DNA from 4 places in the Microbacterium sp. CJ77 genome. Region 1 is predicted to be linked to each of the others. Evidence: predicted binding sites of a transcription regulator. Region 1 holds the regulator's gene; each other region holds the start of a gene.
The links. Region 1 encodes HrcA, which represses chaperone genes, less so after heat shock. Its sites were predicted from a motif close to TTNGCACTCGNNNNNNNCGAGTGCNAA; they were not measured.
Positions count from the first base shown of each region.

Region 1 (5,768 bases):
GTCCGGACAGCGTGATCTCGTTGCCACGAACGTGGACATCGACGCCCGGATGCTCCTTCTCGACCACGCGCAGAAGTCGATCCTGCGGGCCGAGCAACTGCACCATCGCGACGCCGTCGGCAAGAACCCGATCGCTGACGGTCTGTTCGCCCGACGAAGTCTCTTCGGTCGGTTCAGTCACTGACGCTCTTCTCGGAAAGTCCGCCCGCGAGAACGTGGGCGTGTACATGGAATACGGTCTGCCCCGCTCCGGCGCCGGTATTGAAGACCAGCCGGAAGTCGCCGTTGGAGTGCTGCATCGCGAGGGTGTTCGCCAGGCCGATCATCTCGGCGAGGAGGTCCGGGTCGCCCGCGGCGAGTTCGACGACGTCGCGGTACTTCTCTGTCTTCGGGATCACCAGCAGGTGCAGGGGGGCGCGGGGCGCGATGTCTGTGATGGCGAACACGTTCTCGGTCTCGCCCACCATCTCGGAGGGGATGTCGCCGCGCAGGATGCGCGTGAAGATCGAGGGTTCTCTGCTCACCCGTCCAGTCTACCGAGCGGGGCTCGCGCGCGGTCGGGGCTACCAGCGGCCGAGGGCGGCGCTCGCCACCGCCAGCGCGGCCGGGCCTGCCGTCGACGTACGCAGCACCGTATCGCCCAGGCGGACCAGGACGGCCCCGGCGGCGACGAGAGCGTCGAGCTCTTCCGGCGCGATCCCGCCCTCGGGACCCACCACCAGCACGACATCGCGCTCACCGACGGGCTTCAGCAACTGCGCGGTGAGCGTCGCGTCGGCGGTCGGCTCGAGAACCAAAACGGATGCCTCAGCCGCCCGTGCGGCGAGCTGCTTGGTCGTGACCGGGGCCGAAACCTCCGGAACCCAGGCGCGATGCGCCTGCTTGGCCGCCTCGCGCGTGATGGCCTCCCACCGCGTGACGCCCTTCGCGATCTTCGGGCCCTCCCAGCGAGAAACGCTGCGGCCGGCTTGCCACGGCACGATCCGGTCGACGCCGAGCTCGGTCGCCGCCTGCACGGCGAGCTCGTCGCGGTCGCCCTTCGCCAGCGCCTGCACGAGCACGAGACGCGGACTCGGCTGAGGCTCGACCCGACGTGCCGTGACGCGAACCGTCACCTCCTTGGGCGTGACGCTCTTGCAGACCCCGTCGAGCCAGACGCCCCGACCGTCGCCGACCGTGACGTCCTCGCCCGGACGCACGCGGCGAACGACGGCCGCGTGATGGGCCTCTGCGCCCGTGAGCGCCAGGGTGTCTCCGGTTTGCGCATCCGTCGCACCCTCGGCGACGAAATGCAGGGCCATCAGGCGTTCCGGAAGCGGTCGCGGAGTTTCGAGAAGATGCCCTGCTGGAAGTGCGCGAGCTTGGGCGCGGGCGCCTTGGTGCGCTTGCGGAGCTCTTCGACGAGGGCCCGCTCCTTCGCATCCAGGCGCGTCGGGGTGAGGACCTGCACACCGACACGCAGGTCGCCGCGCTGCGAGCCGCGGAGCGCGGTGATGCCGCGGCCCTTGATCGTCAGCACGTCACCGGCCTGGACACCGGGGCGTATCTCGAGCTCGACGGGTCCGTCCAGTGCGTCGATCGTGGTCGTCGTGCCGAGCACGGCGTCGGGCATCGAGACCTCGAGGGTCGCGAGCAGGTCGTCTCCCTCGCGGCTGAAGACCTCGTGATGGGCGACCGTGACCTCGATGTAGAGGTCGCCGTGGGGTCCACCCGCCGGCCCGACCTCGCCCGAGCCGGGCAGCTGCAGGCGCAGTCCGGTCTCGACACCCGACGGGATGTCGAGCGAGACCGTGCGACGCGAGCGCACGCGGCCCTGCCCCTGGCAGGTCGAGCACGGGTAGGGAATCGTCGTGCCGTAGCCCTGGCACGTCTGGCACGGCTGGCTCGTGACGACGTTGCCGAGCAGGCTCCGCACGGTCCGCTGGACGTGCCCCGAACCGCGGCAGATGTCGCACGTGACGGGCTGCGTGCCCGCCTGACAGCACGAGCCCTGGCAGGTCTCGCAGATGACGGCGGTGTCGACCTCGAGGTCGCGATGAACCCCGAACACGACGTCCGAGAGTTCGAGCGTGACGCGCACGAGGGCGTCCTGACCGCGCTCGCGACGCGACCGGGGACGCTGCCCGCGACCGCCGCCCTGACCGCCGAAGAACGTCTCGAAGATGTCACCGAACCCGCCGAAGCCGCCCTGACCGCCGAACGGCGAGTCGCCGCCACGGTCGTACTTGCTGCGCTCTTCGGTGTTGCTCAGCACGTCGTACGCGTGCGTGACGAGCTTGAAGCGCTCCGCCGCATCCGCTCCCGAATTCACATCGGGGTGGAGCTCGCGTGCGAGTCGCCGGTAGGCCTTCTTGATGTCTTCGGTGCTCGCGTCCCGCGGAACGCCCAGCACCTCGTAGTGGTCTGCCATGTTGCCTTTCACAGATGTCCGACGGCTGCGCCGATCGGGTCGCGTCCTTTAGCGGGACGTCTCGTCTTCGTCGAGCATGCGCGAGAGGTAACGCGCGACGGCTCGGGCGGCCGCCAGGTTGCTCGGGTAGTCCATACGGGTCGGGCCCAGCACGCCGACGCGCGCCATGGATCCGGATGTCTCGTAGTCGCTCGTCACGATGGAGGCCTCGGCGAGACCCCACTGTTCGTTCTCGCGTCCGATGCTCGCCGCGAGTCCCTGACTGTCGGCGACCATCTCGCTCATCAGGCGGATGAGAGTGACCTGCTCTTCGATCGCCTCGAGCAGCGGATAGATGCTGCCGCGGAAGTCGGTCTCGCGGCGGGCGAGGTTGGCGGCACCGGCCATGACGAGGCGGTCCTGCCGGAACTCTTCGAGCTCTTCCGACAGCACGTGCGCGACCTGGACGAGCGCCGTGTCGATCACGGGCGCCGCCGGGTCGGCCGCGATACGCAGGGCATCCACGCGCTCGGACGCTGCGCCGACAGCGAGCCCGGTGATCAGAGCGGCGAGTCGGCCGCGCAGCACGGGCACGTCCTCGTCGTCCAGCGGCACCGTGAGGGGCGCGATCCGCTGCGACACGCGACCGTTGTCGGTGACCAGGATGATGAGCAGGCGCTGGGGCGCGAGCGAGACGAGCTCGACGTGCGTCACGTGGGCGTTCGCGAAAGACGGGTACTGGACGACGGCGACCTGGCCGGTCAGCTGCGAGAGCACGCGAACCGTGCGCGCCAGGACGTCATCGAGATCGCCGGTGCCGCCGAGAAAGCTCGAGATGGCCGTGCGCTGAGCGGGTGAGAGCGGACGGACTTCGGCCAGGTGATCGACGAAAACGCGGTAGCCCTTGTCGGTCGGCACGCGGCCCGACGACGTGTGCGGCGCGACGATGAGTTCTTCGTCTTCGAGCAGCGCCATGTCGTTGCGGATCGTCGCGGCCGACACCCCGAACGCGTGGCGCTCGACGATCGAGCGGCTGCCGACCGGCTCGTGCGTCGAGACGTAGTCCTGGACGATCGCCCGGAGGACCTGCAGGCCTCGTTCGCTGACCATGATCCCCCTTCCGTTGGCACTCGAGAAGTCTGAGTGCCAATTCTAACGCCTCGAGCGATGGGGGCGGTGCTGCGGCACGGCCGATGCCGGTCGGTGTGCCCGGCCACGGCATCGTGCCTATGGCAGCAGAGCCCGCACGACGGCGTCGGCGAGCAGCCGGCCCCGCAGGGTCAGCACGATACGACCCCGCAGAGCATCGGATGCCTCGACCAGGCCGTCGGCGATGAGCCCCGCAACCGCGACGCGCGACGCGCCGGGCACACGATCCAGCGCCAGCCCCTCGCGGATGCGCGACTCGAGCAGCACGCGCTCGAGAGTGGTTGCCGCGGCATCCGGTCTTTCGCGTCCCGCCGCGGGCGACTCCCCCAGCGCCAGCCGCTGCGCGTACGCGGCCGGATGCTTGACGTTCCACCAGCGCAGTCCGCCGACGTGACTGTGGGCGCCGGGCCCGAAGCCCCACCAGTCCTGGCTGCGCCAGTAGTTGAGGTTGTGGCGAGACCGATGCTCGGGTGTGCGCGCCCAGTTGCTGACCTCGTACCAGTCGTAGCCCGCGGCCCCGAGTCGGGCGTCTGCGGCCTCGTACATGTCGGCCTGCAGGTCGTCGTCGGGGGCGACGAGTTCACCGCGACGGATGCGTCGGGCCAGCGGCGTCCCCTCTTCCACGATCAGCGCGTAGGCCGACACGTGGTCGGGATCGTGCTCGAGCGCCGTCTCGAGTGACCGCGTCCAGTCGGCCAGCGATTCCCCCGGCGCTCCGTAGATCAGGTCGAGGCTCACCGCGAGTCCGGCGGCACGGGCGGTCGCCACGGCGGTCGCGACGTTCTCGGGATCGTGCGTGCGATCGAGCGCCGCCAGGACGTGCGGCACGCTCGACTGCATGCCGATCGACAGGCGGGTGACGCCCGCCGCGGCGAGGGTTTCGGCGACCTCGGATGTCACGGTGTCGGGGTTCGCCTCGACCGTGATCTCGGCACCGGGTCGCAGGCCGAAGGTCGCGTCCACGTCACCGAGCATCCGCGCCAGGTCGCCCGCGGGCAGGAGGGTCGGCGTCCCCCCGCCGATGAAGACCGTCGATGCGGGCCGGAGCGCCCCGGCGTCCTCGAGCACGCCGCGCGCGAGCGCGATCTCACCCGAGAGCGTTTCGGCGTAGGAATCCTGCCGTACCCCCCGCAGCTCGGTCGCCGTGTAGGTGTTGAAGTCGCAGTATCCGCAGCGGACGCGGCAGAACGGCACGTGCAGGTACACGCCGAAATCCGCCGCGGGATCGAGCGGCAGGTCCCGCGGCAGGGCTCCGTCGGCGGGTGCGGGATCGCCGACGGGAAGGGGGCCGGCCACGTCAGGCGGGGGTCGTGTAGAGCGGCGAGATCGCCTGCAGGTACCGCGTGAAGAGCAGGCGACGACGACGACGTACGAGGCCCGTCATCATGCGATACGCGGTCGCCGCGGGCGCATCGAACGCCCGCACGGTGAACCAGACCTCGTCGTTGGGAAGCCACTCGACCATGAAGGACTCTTCGCCCCGCACGACCGAGCCGCCCACGGTGCCGAGCGCGAACCCGACCCGGCGCGTCTCTTCGACCACGAAGATGACGCGCAGTTCGGCATCCGCGCGCAGACCCGCAATCCGTCCGCGCACGTGCACGTTGGTGCCGGCGCCCACGAACGGTGTGCCGTCGGCGTCGAAGCGCTGATCGGCCTCGGTGCGCGAGGGCGCGAGGGCGTTGCCCTCCTCGTCGAAGCTCACACCGGAATACATGGGACCGGATGCGGGACGCACATCCGACAGCCGAAGCCCCGCGCCGCGCACGGCACCCCACGACAACAGCGATTCGCTCGCCGCCTGGAACCGAGCCTCGCCCGAACCGATCCGCAGCGTCTCTTCGGCCGGGATGCTGTGCTCGGGCGGAAAGTGCATCAGGTCGGCGGCCTGCGTGGCACCGACCGCCGCGTAGTTCACCGTGTCGTCCTTGAACGTCCCGCGCCGCATCATCCGAGCCTACTTGGCCTTCGTCTCGGTATCCCCTGAGAGGGCCGCGATGAAGGCTTCTTGCGGAACCTCGACGCGACCGACCATCTTCATGCGCTTCTTGCCCTCTTTCTGCTTCTCGAGCAGCTTGCGCTTGCGGCTGATGTCGCCGCCGTAGCACTTGGCAAGAACGTCCTTGCGCATGGCGCGGATCGATTCGCGAGCGATGATCCGGGCGCCGATCGCTGCCTGGATCGGCACCTCGAACTGCTGGCGCGGGATGAGCTTCTTCAGGCGCTCGGT
Region 1 is NZ_PQBR01000009.1:19,518-25,285, reverse strand. Features, by position in the region: gene C2868_RS08315 (PhoH family protein) at 1-181, opposite strand, end outside; gene C2868_RS08310 (HIT domain-containing protein) at 174-467, opposite strand; gene C2868_RS08305 (16S rRNA (uracil(1498)-N(3))-methyltransferase) at 564-1,301, opposite strand; gene dnaJ (molecular chaperone DnaJ) at 1,301-2,410, opposite strand; gene hrcA (heat-inducible transcriptional repressor HrcA) at 2,459-3,499, opposite strand; gene hemW (radical SAM family heme chaperone HemW) at 3,617-4,834, opposite strand; gene C2868_RS08285 (DUF1990 family protein) at 4,836-5,486, opposite strand; gene lepA (translation elongation factor 4) at 5,496-5,768, opposite strand, start outside.

Region 2 (5,768 bases), on a different contig from region 1:
TACAGCCAACCCAGGAGCTCTTCGTTCTTCTTCAGACCGTGTGCCTTCGCCACGGCCTTCGACCGCGTGTAGTGGCCGGTGCGCCACAGCACGCCGTAGCCGGCCTCGTCCAGCAGCAGACTGAGCACGTGGGCGACACCGGATGCCACGGCCTCCTGCTCCCACCGCGGCACCTTGTCGCTCTTGCGGTAGCTCGCGACCACGGCGATCAGCAGGGGGGCGCGGCGGGGCTTGCTGGAAACACCCTTCTCGCCCTCGGCCTTGTTGATCGCGCGGCCGAGGGTGTCGCGGTCGTCTCCGCGCAGTTCGATCAGACGCCAGGGGCGCAGCCCCGAGTGGTCGGCGACCCGACCCGCGGCGGAGACCAGCTCGAGCAGCTCTTCGTGCGTCGGGGCCTCGTCGGTGACCTTCGACCACGAACGCCGGGCGCGGACGGCGTCGAGCGCGCTCACTTCTCGGGCTCGAACGACAGCGCGAGCGAGTTCATGCAGTACCGGTCGCCGGTCGGCGTTCCGTAGCCGTCGGGGAAGACGTGACCCAGGTGCGAGCCGCACGACGCGCACCGCACCTCGGTGCGCATCATGCCGAGGGAGTCGTCCTCGATCAGTTCGACCGCGTCGGGACGGACGGACTCGTAGAAGCTCGGCCATCCGCATCCGGAATCGAACTTGGTGCCGCTCTCGAACAGCTCGGCGCCGCACGCTCCGCACGTGTACAGGCCGGACCGCTCCTCGTCGAGCAGTTCGCCCGTGAACGGGGTCTCGGTCGCGGCCTGCCGCAGCACCGCGAACCGATCCGCGTCGAGTTCTTCGCGCCACTGCGCGTCGCTCTTGGTGACGGTGTAGTCCATCGCACTCTCCTGTCGTCCCCTCCATTCAACCCTGCGCGCGGACGACGCGGCGCATCGCGCTCGAATGAACACGCTTGAATGGGACCATGACCGCCCGCGACGAGGTAGCTGAGCGCTACGAGCGGTTCGCGCTCGTCGAGGCCCCCGGTCGCTCCGCCCTCTACGCCGAGTGGGCGAGCGGTGTGGCGACGGATGCCTCGGCGTGCGACGTGATCGGACGGCTCCCGCCAGACCGGCGGCAACCCCCGCTCGTCTTCGCGCTCGCGCGCCTGCGCGGCGCTCCCGAGACCGGTGGCTACCCGGAGTTCGCCGCGTGGCTCGTGCGGCACGGGGACGAGCTCGTGGCCGACGCATCCGTCCGCTCGCTGCAGACCAACGAACCGCAGCGGTCGGCCGTGCTGCTGCCCGCGCTGGCCGCGATCGAGGGACCGATCGCGCTGATCGAGCTCGGGGCGTCCGCGGGCCTGTGTCTCGTGCCCGACCGCTATTCGTACCGATACGGCGGCGCCGCGGACGTGCGGCTCGATCCGGCGGACGGGACCTCCTCGGTCGTGCTCTCGTGCGACCTGCGCGGCGTTCGCGTACCCCACCTGCGGATGCCCGAGATCGTCTGGCGGGCGGGGCTCGATCTGCGCCCGCTCGATTCGTCCGATCCGGCCGACCGTCGGTTCGCGACCGCGCTCGTGTGGCCGGGCGAGACGGGACGCGCCGAGCGCATCGAGGCGGCGCTCGAGATCGCTTCGGGCGAGGACCTGCGCATAGCTGCCGGTGACGCGACCGATCCCGCGGCGCTCGCACAGCTGGTCGATTCCGCTCCGTCCGGCACGACGATCGTCGTGACCACCCCCGGCCTGCTCCCGCACGTGCCCCGGACCGGTCGCGAGCGCCTGTTCGAAACGCTGGCAGCCCTGCGCGGTAGGGATGGGCGCGGGGTCGACTGGATCTCACTCGACCCTCCTGCCCTGCACGATCGTTGGACGACACCGGTGGACCCGAACGGATGGCCGGGGTTCGTTCTCGGCCTGAACGGTCGCGTGCTCGCCGCGGCCGATCCGCTTGGCGCGTGGCTGGAGTGGCGCGCGGGCTGACGCGCTCGCGCGACCTACCCTGGGGGCATGCCCGAGTCCCCGAGCGATGCCCTCACCGCGGACGAGCGCGCGATGCTCGACTTCGAGGGCGAGTGGCGGCGCCATGCGGGCGCGAAGGAAGAGGCGATCCGCGCCGAACTCGACCTCGCACCCGCGCGCTACTACCAGCTGCTCGGCCGGCTGATCGAAACCGAGGCGGCTCTCGCCTACGACCCGATGCTCGTCAAGCGGCTGCGGCGCGTGCGCGACCAGCGCGAGGCCGAACGGGCTGCGCGCGAGGGTGCACTGGGCCTGTAGCTCTCGGGGCCGCACAGGACGCCCGGCCGCGGCGTTGAGGGTTCGCACACGCGACCGCCGGTAGCATTCTGTGGTGCCCACGTCCTTACGCGATCGATTCGACGACATCTCTGCGTCCCCCGGCCGCGTCGGAGCCCACCGGGCCGAGAACCCCCGGGTGCGGGGCTGGACCACGCTCGCGTGGGCGCTCGCCGCAACCGTCGTGCTGGTCGTGGTGGGGATCTTCGCGAGCATGATCTGGCAGGGCAAGATCGTGCTGTTCCCGACGCCCGCTCCCTCGATCTCGGTCATCCCGACGGCCGAGCCCGTCGTCGACACGTCGTACACCGTCCTGGTGCTGAACGGCACGCCCGAAGAGGGGCAGGCGACCCTGGCGAAGGACGAGCTCGTGGCGAACGGATGGCCCGAGGCGAACGTGCTGGCGGGCAACGCCGGCGACCGCGCCTTCCCCCTGACGACCGTCTACTACGCGGCGCCCGAGGCCGAGGGGGCCGCCCGTGGTCTGGCCGGTCTGATCGGTGCCACCGAGGTCGCGCTCGACCCCGAGTATCCGCTTCCCGGCACACCCGCAACGCAGCTGACCGTGGTGCTCGGACTCGACCGGATCGAACCCGCCGCCACCGAGACGCCCGCCGGATAACCCGTCGTCCGCCGGATCGCGCCGGATGCTTCGGTCCCGCGCCGGATCTCTCGGCCCGGGACGCATTCGACGGCCCATTCGCCCGCATGTTTCGGCGGAGTTACGAGTTGGCGGCCCCCGTGTCAATAGTTGCGCTCGGGGCTCTTCTGAGCCGATCGCGCTGGCTAGCATGACCCTGTCTCACCCACGCAGCACAGGAGTTCACGCATGACCCAGGGCACCGTCAAATGGTTCAACGCCGAGAAGGGATTCGGTTTCATCACCGTGGTCGACGGTGGTCAGGACGTCTTCGTCCACTACTCGAACATCGACATGACGGGATTCCGCGTCCTCGAAGAGGGGCAACTCGTCGAGTTCACGGTCGGGGCGGGCCAGAAGGGCCCCCAGGCCGAGTCCGTTCGCGTCGTTTCCTGACGCGTCGGCTTCCTTCTCGCTCGTCGTGTCGGCGGTGCGAGCCGTCGCGCGCGTCCTAGTGTGGCGCGCATGACGACGCCTGCGCGGGCCCGCGCGCTCCCGCGTTCGGTGCGACTCTCTGCGACCGTCGGTGTGCTCGTGTCCGCGCTGGTGCTGGGCGCGTGCGCCGCCGAATCGACGAGTGCCGAGTCCCCGTCGGCGACGCCGGGGACAACGGCGTCGTCCGAGCCCTCGCCGACCGTCACCGCCGAGGCGCCGCCGATGGCCGTCCAGCCCCTCCGCGGAACGCAGGTCTCACCCGAGGCCATCGCGGGACCGGCACTCGCCGCGAAGATCGACAACCACGTCGGAGCCCGGCCGCAGGTGGGCCTCGATCACACCGACATCGTGTTCGAAGAGCTCGTGGAGGGCGGCCTGACCCGCTACGTCGCGGTCTGGTTCTCGGACGTGCCCGCCGAGATCGGTCCGGTGCGGAGCATCCGTCCCATGGATCCCGACATCGTCTCGCCGTTCGGCGGGCTGATCGCCTATTCGGGCGGGCAACAGCGCTTCGTCGACATGATGCTGAACACGCCGGTCCACAACGCCATCCACGGCCTCGCAGACGACCAGTTCATGTATCGCACCCGCTCGAAGGCCGCGCCGCACAACGTCATCGTCCGCGCGCCCGAGCTGCGCGCGGCGTACGCGGACATCCCCCCGCCCGCGCAGCAGTTCGCCTATTCGCAGCGTCCGCAGACCGCGTCTGCCGCCGCCTACGGCAACCCCGCCGCGGGGCTCGACCTGTTCTTCTCGGCCAAAGAGGGCCGAACGTGGCGGTGGGATGCGGGCTCCGGTCGCTACCTGCGGTCGCAGAACGGAGCGCCCGACATGGACTCGGCGGGCGGGCAGCTCGCCGCCACGAACGTGGTGGCTCTCTCGGTCGGCATCGACTGGACCTACGGGGACATTCCGAAGACCGTGATGGTCGGCAGTGGCCCGGCGTGGATCGCAACGGGTGGCAAGGTCGTGCAGGTCACGTGGACCAAGAGTGCGCGGGACGCCCCGATCCAGCTGACCAATCAGTACGGTACCCCGGTGTATCTGGCCCCGGGGAACACCTGGGTCGAACTGGTTCCCAACGCGCGGGGCGGAAGCATCGCCGTCGTCTGACCCGAACCATCCGGACTCCCCGCGGCTTGCACTCGGTGGGGGTGAGTGCCAGAATGGGCGTTAGCACTCGCCTTACCGGAGTGCTAAACCAATACCTACGTCCGGGAGGGACGACACACACATGGCAAAGATCATCGCTTTCGACGAAGAGGCCCGACGCGGCCTCGAGCGCGGCCTGAACATCCTCGCCGACGCCGTCAAGGTGACGCTCGGCCCCCGCGGTCGCAACGTCGTGCTCGAGAAGAAGTGGGGCGCCCCCACGATCACGAACGACGGCGTCTCGATCGCCAAGGAGATCGAACTCGACGACCCGTACGAGAAGATCGGCGCGGAGCTCGTCAAGGAGGTCGCCAAGAAGACCGACGACGTCGCGGGTGACGGCACCACCACCGCCACGGTTCTGGCTCAGGCGCTCGTCAAGGAAGGCCTGCGCAACGTCGCGGCCGGCGCCGACCCGATCTCGCTCAAGCGCGGCATCGAGAAGGCCGTCGCGGCCATCTCGGCCGAGCTGCTCAAGAGCGCCAAAGAGGTCGAGACCAAGGAAGAGATCGCCGCCACCGCGTCGATCTCGGCCGCCGACACCACCATTGGTGACCTGATCGCCGAGGCGATCGACAAGGTCGGCAAGGAAGGCGTCGTCACCGTCGAGGAGTCGAACACGTTCGGCACCGAGCTCGAGCTCACCGAGGGCATGCGTTTCGACAAGGGTTTCATCAACCCCTACTTCGTCACCGACCCCGAGCGCCAGGAAGCCGTGTTCGAGGACCCCTACATCCTCATCGCGAACTCCAAGATCTCCAACATCAAGGACCTGCTGCCGGTCGTCGACAAGGTGATCCAGGAGGGCAAGGAGCTCGTCATCATCGCCGAGGACGTCGAGGGCGAGGCTCTCGCGACTCTCGTGCTCAACAAGATCCGCGGCATCTTCAAGTCGGCTGCCGTCAAGGCTCCCGGCTTCGGCGACCGTCGCAAGGCGCAGCTGCAGGACATCGCCATCCTCACCGGTGGTCAGGTCATCAGCGAAGAGGTCGGTCTCAAGCTCGAGAACACGACCACCGACCTGCTCGGCAAGGCGCGCAAGGTCATCATCACCAAGGATGAGACCACGATCGTCGAGGGTGCCGGCGACTCGGAGCAGATCGAGGGTCGCGTGACCCAGATCCGCCGCGAGATCGAGAACACCGACAGCGACTACGACCGCGAGAAGCTCCAGGAGCGCCTCGCCAAGCTCGCCGGTGGCGTCGCCGTCATCAAGGCCGGCGCGGCAACCGAGGTCGAGCTCAAGGAGCGCAAGCACCGCATCGAGGACGCCGTTCGCAACGCGAAG
Region 2 is NZ_PQBR01000006.1:332,626-338,393, forward strand. Features, by position in the region: gene C2868_RS02320 (nitroreductase family protein) at 1-452, opposite strand, end outside; gene msrB (peptide-methionine (R)-S-oxide reductase MsrB) at 449-850, opposite strand; gene C2868_RS02330 (DUF2332 domain-containing protein) at 937-1,938, shown strand; gene C2868_RS02335 (DUF3263 domain-containing protein) at 1,966-2,235, shown strand; gene C2868_RS02340 (LytR C-terminal domain-containing protein) at 2,309-2,875, shown strand; gene C2868_RS02345 (cold-shock protein) at 3,083-3,289, shown strand; gene C2868_RS02350 (DUF3048 domain-containing protein) at 3,359-4,441, shown strand; gene groL (chaperonin GroEL) at 4,563-5,768, shown strand, end outside.
Region 2: the regulator HrcA is predicted to act here: its motif matches at 4,502-4,528, upstream of groL (chaperonin GroEL).

Region 3 (5,768 bases), on a different contig from region 1:
GCCATCCGCTCCGAGATCTTCTCGATCAGGGCATCGGCCACGGGTTCCACCGCGACGACGACCGAGATCGCCATGCAGCGCTCGCCGGCAGAGCCGAACCCGGCGTTGACCGCGGCGTCGGCGACGAGGTCGAGGTCGGCGTCGGGCAGCACCAGCATGTGGTTCTTCGCGCCGCCGAGTGACTGCACGCGCTTGCCGTGACGCGCGGCCGTCTCGTAGATGTAGCGCGCGATCGGGGTGGACCCGACGAACGAGACGGACGCGACATCCGGATGCTCCAGGAGGGCGTCGACCGCGACCTTGTCGCCGTGCACCACGTTGAAGACGCCCGTGGGAAGCCCCGCTTCGGCCAGCAGCTCGGCCATCCACATCGACGCCGAGGGGTCCTTCTCGCTCGGCTTGAGCACGACGGTGTTGCCGGACGCGAGGGCGATCGGGAAGAACCACATCGGCACCATGGCGGGGAAGTTGACGGGGCTGATGATCGCGGCGACACCGATGGGCTGGCGGAACGAGTAGACGTCCACGCCGGTCGAGGCGTTGACCGAGTAGTCGCCCTTCAGGATGTCGGCGAAGCCGAGGGCGAACTCGAGCACCTCCTGGCCGCGCGCGATCTCTCCGAGAGCGTCCGAGACGACCTTGCCGTGCTCGGCCGTGATGAGCTCGGCGAGCTCGGGCTTGCGCTGTTCGAGCAGTTCGCGGAATCGGAAGAGGATGGCCTGACGGCGCGCGATCGACGTGTCCCGCCACGCCGGGAAGGCGACGGTCGCGGCACGCACGGCGGCGTCGACGTCGGCGGGCTCGGCCAGCACGACGGCGCCGCTCTGTTCTCCCGTCGCGGGGTCGTAGACCGTGCCGAGACGCCGGTCGCCAGTGTCGTGGCGCTCGCCGTCGATCCAGTGCGGGATGCGCGTGGTCATCTCTCTCGTTTCGTTCGGAGTTCGGTCAGTCCATGACGACGACGGCGCGTCCGGTGATCTCGCCACGGGCGAGCGCGTGATACGCGGCATCTGCATTGTCGAGCGTGTAGCGCCGGGTGACAAGACGCGCGGTGTCGAATCCGCCGGATGCGGCGATGTCGACGACGGCCGGAAGGTCCGCGCGGGTGCGGGCGCCGAAGGATCCGGTGATCGTGTAACCGCGGCGGACGAGCGGCGTGATCTCGACCTCGGCCGCAGCGTTGCCCACCGCGATGCCGATCGCCACCATGCGCCCTCCGTCGGCGAGGAGTCCGATCGCCTGCCGGAAGGTCGCGGGATGTCCGAGGGCTTCGAACGCCACGTCGACACCCAGACCACGACCCAGGCCGCCGGTGATTTCGCGGACCGCAGCGGCGGCATCCGTCTCGCGCGAGTTGATCGTGTGCGTCGCCCCCAGGGCGGTGGCGGCCTCGAGCTTGTCGTCGGCGACGTCGATCGCGATGATCGGGTCGGCACCCGCGGCACGCGCCATCTGCACCACTCCACTGCCCACGCCGCCGACGGCGACGACCGCGACGGCCTCGCCCGGCCGGACGTTGCCGGCCCGGTGAACGGCACCGTAGGCGGTGAATGCCGCGCACCCGAGGACGGCCGACGTGACGGGGTCGAGTCCGTCCGGCAGCCGCGTCAGCGCGGTTATCGGCACGACCGCGTATTCGGCGAGCCCGCCCATCGAGTACATGGCCAGGAACGACCCATCCGGCATCGAGAGGCGGCTCTCGCCGTCGTACAGAGTTCCGTTCAGGCGGTTCTGCCCGAAGAACTCGGCGCACAGATCGTCGCGCCCGCGTGCGCAGGCGGGGCAGGTCCCGCACGGCATGATGAAGGCGCCGATGACCGTGTCGCCGATCGCGAGCGAGGGCGGCGGTGGCGTGCCGTCGCCGAACGCCACGAGGGTGCCGCTGATCTCGTGCCCCATCACCGCCGGCCGCGGAAAGCGCACCTCGCCCTTCATGACGTGCAGGTCGGTGTGGCAGACGCCGCACGCGATGACCTTGACGAGGGCCTCGCCGGCCCGGGGCGTCGGGCGGGGAACGTCGAGGATCTCGAGTTCGGGGCCATCCGCGCGCAGGACGGCGGCTTTCATCGTCGCGGGTGTGGTGGCGGTCATGGGGTGATCCTCGACGTCATCGTTCCGGGGCTCGTGTTCGCAAGCACGGCAAGTGCACCACGGTCCCACAGGGCAGCGCCGCTCCGCTTGTCGGTGGGTGAAAACGTGCGGCCCGGAGACGCCGGAAGTCATTGGCACTCTCGGGGGTAGAGTGCTAATCTGTGATTGTTGAGTCGAGTCGACTCAACTCCTCACAACTCCATACGAATCCTCACAACTCCACACGAACCCGTTCATCGCCGGAAGCGAATCCGGCAACACCAGGAAGGACAACCACCATGGCGACATACGACCCGTTCCGCGACCTCGACCGCCTCGCGACGAGCCTTCTGGACGCGCGGCGAGGACCGCGGCGCATGCCGATGGATCTGTACCGCGACGGCGACCACTACGTGCTGACCGCCGATCTGCCCGGAATCGACCCCGGATCGGTCGACATCGACGTCGACGGCCAGCTGCTGACGATCCGCGCCGAGCGCACCCTGACGGCCGGCGACGGCGTCAAGTGGATCACCCGGGAGCGCGAGGCCGCGAGCTTCCTGCGCCAGCTCAACCTGGGTCAGGGCGTCGACACCGACCGCATCTCCGCGAGCTACAACAACGGCGTGCTGTCTGTGACGATCCCGGTCAGTGAGCGCGCGAAGCCCCGCAAGATCGAGGTCGCGACCGATGCGGATGGCCCCGTCATCGCCGCGCGCGAGTCGGAAGCCGACGCCGCGGGCCCCCAGCTCATCGAGCAGTAGGACCGATACCGCACAGAACGGATGCCGCGCCCCTCGGGGTGCGGCATCCATCGTTCGGGCAGGCGTCTCGGCGTACCGTCACTTCGCCGTCCCGCGCAGCTTCGCGGTGAGATCGCGGAGCTGTTCGAGTTCGTCGTCGTCGAGCCGAGACATCCGCTCGGCGATCGTGCGCGCGTGATGCGTCGCGACCACGCGAAAGGCGGAAGCGCCCGCCTCGGTCGCGCGGACGAGTGCGCCGCGGCCGTCGTCGGGGTCGGCGCATTTCGTGATCAGGCCGCGCGAGACCATCCGGTCGACGAGGCGCGATACCGACGGTTGGCTCACGAGCATGCGCGCCGTGACATCGCGCAGTCGCGCGGTCATGTCGGGCCCGCGAGTCACGGTCAGGAGCACGTCGTACTCCCCCTGCTCCAGGCCTGAGCCGCGGAAGTCGTCGCTGATCTCGGTGAACACCTCGTGCTGCGCGCGGAACAGACTCTCCCACGCTTCCACGGCGAGGCGGCGGTTCGTCATGCCGTCCAGGCTACTTGCACGGCGCCGCTGGCGGGTGGGCAGGTCAAGGCTCGTGTCTAGGCTGGGCCTATGCGAGGGATTATCCGGACAGGCCTGGCCGCTGCGATGTCTGTCGCGGCGGTGTCTGTGGCGGCGGTGATCGTTGCGGGGCTCGGGGTGGCCGTCGTGCCGGCGGCGGCAGCCGAACCTGGTGGGAGTGTCGAGGACATCGCCGCCGTTTCGAGCGACGTGGACGACTTCTCGTTCGCGAGTCTCGACGTCGAGTACACGCTGACGCGCGCCGAGGACGGCACGAGTCGGATGCGGGTCGTCGAGACCTTCGTTGCCGTGTTCCCCGAGACCGACCAGAACCGGGGGATGCGGCGGCTGATTCCGAACAGCTACCTCGGCGCGCCGCTGTTCCCCTCGCTCGTGTCGGTCACGGATGGCGTCGGCGGTGAGAGACCGGTCGAGACCGAGGACGAGGACGACTTCCTGGTCGTGACGTCACGCGCGGACGACTACGTGCACGGTCCGCAGACGTACGTCTTCACGTACGACCTGCAGAACGTCACCCGGGGCTTCAGCGACACCGGCGTTGACGAACTGTACTGGGACGTGAACGGAGAGGAGTGGCGGCAGCCTTTCGGTCGCGTCGGGGCGCGTCTGATCCTCGACGCCGATCTTGCCGCGTCGTTGACCGGTGACGCCGCGTGTTACCAGGGGTCGACCGGATCGACGGACCGCTGTGAGATCGAGGTGACGCCCGACGCGGCGGGCGCCGTGGTCACGGCTCGAGCCGACGCGCTTTCGCCGCGACAGACCATGACGATCGCGGTCGCCTTCGCGCCCGGCACGTTCGCGGAGTTCGATTCGTCCCCCTTCGCCTCGCCGATCGGGTGGTTGCAGGGAGGGGCGGCGCTGGTGAGCGTGCTGGCCGTGATCTGGGCCGTGGTCGTCCGTCGCCGCTGGTTGCGCGACGAGCCGGGCCGCCCGACCGTTATCGCCGAGTATGATCCTCCGCCGGGTCTCGACGCGCTCGAATCCGCTGTGCTGTGGGGTGCGCAGACGAAGGGGATACCCGCGGAGGTGCTCGAGCAGGCCATCGCCGGGTCGATCCGGATCGTCGAGGGCGCGCGCAGGTGGGGGAGTCAGACGTTCGAGCTCGAGCTGATCGATCGGTCGTTGGCCGACGAGAACGGCCGTGAACTGCTGGACGGGATGTTCCCCGACGGAAAGACCGCGTTCACGCTCGGCAAGAGCGACGCGCGCGTCTCGCGCACGGCGCAGAAGATCCTGAAGGAAGCGGATGCGACGCTGACGGCGATGGGTGTTCGGCGCGTGGTGCCGGGTATCGTGCGTGCACGGCCGATCCTGGTGGGGATTCTGGCCGCGGTTGCGGCTGTCATTCTCGGCGTCATCGGTCTGAGTGGTGGTATCACCCCGGCATGGAGTCTGACTCTGATGTTCGTCGCGCCGGTTCTTGCGGTGGTCGCGGGTGTGCTGGTCTCGCGGAGACCGCTGACATCGCGCGGAGCCGAGCTGCGGGATCACCTTGCCGGTGTGAAGGTGTTCATCGGGTGGGCGGAGGCGGACCGGATCCGGATGCTGCAGTCGCCGCGGGGTGCGGAGCGCGCGCCGATCTCGGTCGACGATCCTCGACAGATGGTCCGGTTGTACGAGCGGCTGCTGCCCTATGCGGTGGTGTTCGGGCAGGAGAAAGAGTGGGCCGAGCGCATCGTCGTGTACTACGGCGATTCGCAGCCCAGCTGGTACTACGGCACCAGCGCGTTCAGTGCTGCAGCGTTCTCGTCCAGCATCTCTTCCCTGTCGGCGAGCACGTCGACCGCGTCCTCTTCCGGTGGATCATCCGGCGGTGGATCTGCGGGTGGCGGCGGCGGCGGAGGTGGCGGCGGTGGCGTGTAGATGCGCCACCACGTGCGCGGACGGCTAGCCCGGCGTTCCCGCGTTCTACCGGGGGTTCCCGCGTTCTACCGGGTCTTTCCCGCGTTCTACCGGGCGTTCCCGCGTTCTATCCGGGCCTTTCCCGCGTTCCCCGTCTGTATCTTCGCGGTCGCACGGGGCGCCAGGGTCGTCGCGCTTCGATCCAGTTCGGCGCGCGCGTTTCGGGAGTTCCGTCACGCATGCGAACCTCCCACCCGCTCGTCTCGAGGGTGCGGTGGTGAAACCAGCACAGCAGGACGCCGTTGTCGGTGTGCGTCGGCCCGCCGCGGGCGTGGCCGATCGCGTGGTGGATCTCGCACCAGGCGGCGGGAACGTGACATCCGGGGATGACGCATCCGCCGTCCCGCGCGATGATGGCGCGTCGCTGGTGCGCGGTAAAGACGCGTTGAGGCCCGCCCAGTTCGATGATGCGGCCGCGATCGTCGTGGACCAGGCGCTGGATACCGCCGGAACACGCAATCTGGCGGGCGAAGGCCG
Region 3 is NZ_PQBR01000025.1:96,032-101,799, forward strand. Features, by position in the region: gene C2868_RS15205 (CoA-acylating methylmalonate-semialdehyde dehydrogenase) at 1-920, opposite strand, end outside; gene C2868_RS15210 (zinc-binding dehydrogenase) at 946-2,091, opposite strand; gene C2868_RS15215 (Hsp20/alpha crystallin family protein) at 2,370-2,834, shown strand; gene C2868_RS15220 (MarR family winged helix-turn-helix transcriptional regulator) at 2,913-3,347, opposite strand; gene C2868_RS15225 (DUF2207 domain-containing protein) at 3,417-5,252, shown strand; gene C2868_RS15230 (HNH endonuclease signature motif containing protein) at 5,359-5,768, opposite strand, start outside.
Region 3: the regulator HrcA is predicted to act here: its motif matches at 2,223-2,249, upstream of C2868_RS15215 (Hsp20/alpha crystallin family protein).

Region 4 (5,768 bases), on a different contig from region 1:
ATCCGTCGAGCCTCTCTACCTTCGCTCGCCCGACGTCACGCTGGGTCACGCGCCCAAGCGGGTGGGCGTATGACACTCCGGACGGCGACTCCCGAAGACCTGGACGCGATCATGGCGCTCGAGCGTGCCTCGTTCCCGACCGATGCGTGGTCGGACGCGATGATGCGCGAAGAGCTCCGCTCGCCCCACGGACGCTACCTCGTGCTCGAAGAGGCGGGGCGGCTTATCGGCTACGGCGGCATTCGTGCCGTCCACGGGGGGACGGATGCCGACATCCAGACCATCGCGCTCGCCGAGAGTGCCCGGGGCCGGGGTCGGGGGCGAGGCCTGCTGCGGTCGCTGCTTACCGAGGCGGGGGATCGGGGTGCGCGCGAGGTGTTCCTCGAGGTGCGTGCCGACAACCCCGTCGCGCAGGCGCTGTACGTGTCGGAGGGCTTCGCCGAGATCGCCCGCCGCCCGAACTACTACCAACCCGATGGGGTGGATGCGATCGTCATGCGCCTCGACTTGCGCGGCTGGCTCGCCGCGCGGGCAGAACCGAATCCCGCGGCAGAACCGAACCCCGCGGCAGAACCGAACCCCGCGGCAGAACCGAACCCCGCGGCAGAGCAGAACCCCGCGGCGGAGCCGAACCCCGGAGCAGAGTCGAACCCCGCAACTGAGCCGGCTGCATCCGAGGCGGGAGCGTGCACGTGAACACTCGCCAACCGCTGGTGCTCGGCATCGAGACGAGCTGCGACGAGACCGGAATCGGCATCGTGCGCGGCCGCACGCTGTTGAGCAACACGATCGCCAGCAGCATGGACGAGCACGCCCGGTTCGGCGGGGTCGTGCCCGAAGTCGCCGCGCGAGCGCACCTCGAGGCGCTCGGACCCGCGCTCGACGCCGCTGTCGCGGAGGCGGGCATCCGGCTCGAAGACCTCGACGCCGTCGCGGTCACGAGCGGTCCGGGGCTCGCGGGCGCGCTCATGGTCGGCGTCGGCGCCGCGAAAGCGCTCGCGATCGCTCTCGACAAGCCGCTGTACGCCGTCAACCACCTCGTCGGCCACATCGCGGCGGACCTGCTCGATGCGAACGCTCCGCCCCTCGAATACCCGACCGTCGCCCTGCTCGTGTCGGGCGGGCACACCTCGCTGCTTCTCGTCCGCGACCTGACGAGCGATGTCGAGCTGCTCGGCGAGACCATCGACGATGCCGCGGGCGAGGCCTTCGACAAGGTTGCCCGCTTGCTCGGGCTGCCCTACCCGGGCGGTCCCGAGATCGATCGGGCCGCGGCATCCGGCGATGCGCGGGCCATCGCGTTCCCGCGCGGGCTCTCGCGCGCCTCCGACCGTGAGAAGCACCGCTACGACTTCTCGTTCTCGGGTCTCAAGACCGCCGTCGCCCGGTGGACCGAGCAGCGTGAAGCCGCGGGTGAAGACGTGCCGATCGCGGATGTCGCGGCCTCCTTCCGCGAGGCCGTCATCGACGTGCTGGTCACGAAGGCCCTCGACGCCTGCGCGCAGTACGACGTGCCGCGCCTCCTGCTCGGCGGAGGCGTGATCGCCAATCGCCGCCTACGCGAGGTCGCGCTGGCTCGCGGCGAGGAGGCGGGCGTGGCCGTTCGCATCCCCCCTCTGTCGCTCTGCACCGACAACGGCGCCATGATCGCCGCCCTCGCCGCGGAGCTGATCGTTTCGGGACGCGCCCCGTCGACGCTCGAGTTCGGTGCCGATTCGACGCTGCCCGTCACCCAGATCCAGGTCGCGGCGCGTGACAGTGGGTCCGAACCGCGCGCGGCAGAGGGGGTGCCCGTATGAGCGAAGAACCGACGGATGCCGCGGCCCCCGCGCCCACGCGCCGTTCCACGCAGGCGGCTCGGCCCGTGCCGCCGCCGGTGCCGCAGACCGCGCCCGGGGCCCCGCCCGTGCCTCCTGTCGTCCCCTCATCGGTGCTCGCCGCTGCACAAGAGCCTTCCGTCGCCGCGCCCGGGTCCGGAGGGGCGGCCCCGTCCGGCACCGATGCCGAGCAGGCTCGCCCCGACGCGCCCGCTGCCGAGGCCGATGCACCGCCCGAACTCGCGTGGGCTCCGCCCGCGCCCCGTCAGCCTCCGGCCCTCGCCGGGTGGGCCCTCGCGGTCGCGATCGTCGGCCTCGTGGTCTCGCTCGTCGTCGGCTGGGGTTTTCCGGTCGGCATCATCGCGATCGTCACGGCGATCGCGGCGCTGCGCCGCCCGGACAGCCGACGCCAGGCGGCCGGGTGGGCGTTGGCCCTCGGCATCCTGTCGGTCCTCTACAGCGCGCTCTGGATCGCCGTCGCCGTGAGCCGGGGACCTCTGTTCTGACGCCGCTTCCGCTCTGAGCCGCGCCGCAGTTCAGACCCGGTCGGCGAGCACCGCGATGCGCGTCGATCCGATCCGGGTCAGCAGCAGGGTCGCCGATGCGTCGCCCTTCAGACCCAGGCGCGTGCGCAACACTGCGGGGTCGACATCCACGCCGCGCTTCTTGATCTCGAGGCGCCCGATGCCCCGTTCACGCAGTGCCCGCGCGAGCTTCTTGACGTCGGCGGGGAGCTGTTCACGCACGCGGAAGCTCGCGACGAACGGGCTCGTCAGCGCCGCGTCTCCCGTCAGGTACGCGATTCCGGGAGCGATCGGCCCCGCCTCGAGGGCGCGGGCGACATCGCCGACGAGGCGCGCGCGGATGACGGAGCCGGCGGGTTCGTGCAGGAAGACGCCCAAGGGATGCACGGGCTCATCCTCGGTGTCGGCGGCCGCCGTCAGCTCGTGTGACTGGCCGTCCGCCATGACGACGGCGGCGCGGGTGATCCCGGGCCGCGCGAGTACGCCCGACCAGAGCACGAGTTCGAGCGTGGAGCCATCCGCGGTGATCCACTGCGCCTCGGCGAACGCGGGCAGGCGGTCGCGGTCGAAGCCCGGCCCGAGCTTGATGCCGGTGGGCTTCTCGGTCGCGAGCGCGAACGCCCAGTCGAGCGAGGGGGAGTAGTCCTCGGGACGCGAGAGGCGGGATGTCTCCGTGTGACCGGCCGTGCGGCGCGCGGGATCGAGCCACACGCCGTCGTAGCCCGAGACGTCGATGTCCTCGGCCCGGGCGTGGCGTACTTCGGCCGACGGACCGAACGGGGCGAGGTTGTACGCGGCGATCGCGGCCGTGACCTCGTCGGCGTCCACCGCGAGCACCCTCAGCCCGAGCCCGGCGAATCCCAGGGCATCGCCCCCGATTCCGCTGCCGAGATCGGCGACGCTCTCGACCTCCGCGTCCCGGAAGCGTCCGGCGTGCAGGGCCGCGACCGACAGGCGCGTGGATTGCTCGAGTCCGGCCCGGGTGAAGAGCATCCGGGCCGCGTGAGCGCCGAACTTCGTCTCGGCGCGCGTTCGCAGGCGGGCCTGGCCGACGACGGCCGACACGAGGTCGGGGGAGTGCCCCGCGGACCGCAGCCGCGTGACCTCGCGGGCGACGTCCGCGGTGGTCGTGAGCGGCGGGGTCTGATCGAGCAGCCGCAGCCCCTCGGGCGTCAGCAGCGCCCGCAGTTCGGCCATCTCCACCTGTCCAGCCTAGGTGCGAGGCGGTGAGCGCATGCGGCCGGCATGGGTCTGAGACGCCCACCCGGCGCGTCGGACCGGGCCGGAAACGACCCTTCCCGTGCATCACAGAGGTTCCGTGGTGCGGAAGTCGCCCGCGCGGGCCGGATTCGCGCCACCGAGCCTCGGAGTACCTTCGAGATGTTCGCGGCACGGCCCATCGCCCGCTCGCTGGCACTCGCGTTGCGTGAGTGCCAGCGGTTGCCTACACTGGCATTAGCACTCTCGCATCGAGGTTGCTAATAAGTCTTGGATCAAGAAAGAGGTAGACCGTGACGGTTTCCACTCAGGTTTCCATCAAGCCGCTCGAGGACCGCATCGTCATCCGCCAGGTCGAGGCGGAGCAGACGACGGCTTCCGGCCTGGTCATCCCCGACACCGCGAAGGAGAAGCCCCAGGAGGGCGAGGTCGTCGCGGTGGGCCCGGGTCGGATCGACGATAACGGCAACCGCATTCCGCTCGACGTCGCCGTCGGCGACCGCGTGATCTACAGCAAGTACGGAGGCACCGAGGTCAAGTTCGGCGCCGACGACCTGCTCGTGCTCTCGGCCCGCGACGTGCTCGCGGTCGTCGTTCGCTGAGCGATTGACACACACGAAGGACCGGATGCCTCGGCATCCGGTCCTTCGTCGTTCCCGGACGACCGCCTCCGAGCCGGGCGGGGCCCGTCCGGCCGCCGCGCTCGCCGCTCATCGCGCCCGTAGGCTGGGGAGGTGACACCGGATCCCACCACCGCACCCGAGGGGCCGGGCGGTCAACCCGCGGGTGCCGCCGCAGCCGCGGAAGTGCGTGAGCGCAGCGTCGGCGTCGCATCGGCCCTGGGCGCGTACCTCATCTGGGGCTTCCTGCCGCTGTACTTCCTGTTGCTCGTGCCGACCGGCCCGTGGGAGATCGTGGCGTGGCGCATCCTGCTCGCCTTCGTCTTCTGCCTGATCCTGCTGACGGTCACGCGCGCATGGCCGGCATTCGTTCGCATCGTGCGTCAGCCACGTCTGTTGCTGCTGACCGCGGTGGCCGGGGTCTTCATCTACGTCAACTGGCAGGTCTACATCCTCGCCACGCTGACCGGGCACGTGATCGAGACGAGCCTCGGATACTTCATCAATCCGATCGTGACCGTGCTGCTCGGCGTGCTCGTGCTACGCGAGCGCCTGCGTCTCACGCAGTGGATCGCGATCGGGATCAGCGTCGTCGCCGTCGGTGTCATCGTCGTCGGCTACGGGGCGTTCCCCTGGGTCGCCCTGACCCTGGCGTTCTCGTTCGGTTTCTACGGCCTGATCAAGAAGCAGGTGGGGCCGCGCGTCGACGCGGTCGGCGGCCTGACCCTCGAGTCGTTCTGGTTGGTGCCGGTCGCGATCGTGCAGCTGATCGTCGTCGCCTCGACCAGCGGCATCACGATGGGCAGCGCCGGGCCGCTCCACACCGTCTTGCTGTCGCTGGCCGGGATCATCACCGCGATCCCGCTGCTGCTCTTCGCCGCGGGCGCCCGACGGGTGCCCCTGACCGTCATCGGGCTGCTGCAGTTCATCGCTCCCGTGCTGCAGTTCATCATCGGCGCGTGGGTCCTCGGCGAGCCGATGCCGCTCGAGCGATGGATCGGCTTCGGCCTGGTCTGGGTCGCGCTGATCGTCCTGTCGGTCGATTCCGTCCTCTTCTCGCGGCGCGGTCGTGGCGTCTCGGATGTCGCTGAGCTGACCTGACGCCCCGCGCCGGTTCCCCGTCGTTCGGGGGATGGGAGCGTTATCACGCTGTGACCGTACTGTTTCACATCGTTAACGCACTGCAACATCCCGGAGACGCCCGCGCGCATAGGGTGAAGCAACCCCGGTCGGCCGCAGTTCGGCCCCGAGTTCGTCCACAGCTAGGAGCAACATGAACTTCTTCTCCCGTTCGCGCACGGGCAAGGTCCTCGGCGGCATCGCCGTGGTCGGCGTCAGCGCGCTGGTTCTCGCAGGTTGTGCCGGCAGCGGTGGCAACACCGAGTCGTCGGGCGCACCCGCCGGTGACGACCTCGCCCTCAAGATCGGTACGGCACTGCCGCAGACCGGTAACCTCGCCTTCCTCGGCCCGCCCGAAGAGGCCGGTGTCGCGTACGCCGCGTCACAGATCAACGAAGTCTCGGCCGAAACCGGCCTGACCCTCGATGTGGTCTACGGCGACTCGGGTGACACCGACAACAAGGCCTACG
Region 4 is NZ_PQBR01000025.1:357,110-362,877, forward strand. Features, by position in the region: gene tsaB (tRNA (adenosine(37)-N6)-threonylcarbamoyltransferase complex dimerization subunit type 1 TsaB) at 1-73, shown strand, start outside; gene rimI (ribosomal protein S18-alanine N-acetyltransferase) at 70-696, shown strand; gene tsaD (tRNA (adenosine(37)-N6)-threonylcarbamoyltransferase complex transferase subunit TsaD) at 693-1,799, shown strand; gene C2868_RS16460 (hypothetical protein) at 1,796-2,323, shown strand; gene C2868_RS16465 (class I SAM-dependent methyltransferase) at 2,354-3,544, opposite strand; gene groES (co-chaperone GroES) at 3,853-4,161, shown strand; gene rarD (EamA family transporter RarD) at 4,366-5,280, shown strand; gene C2868_RS16480 (ABC transporter substrate-binding protein) at 5,453-5,768, shown strand, end outside.
Region 4: the regulator HrcA is predicted to act here: its motif matches at 3,752-3,778, upstream of groES (co-chaperone GroES).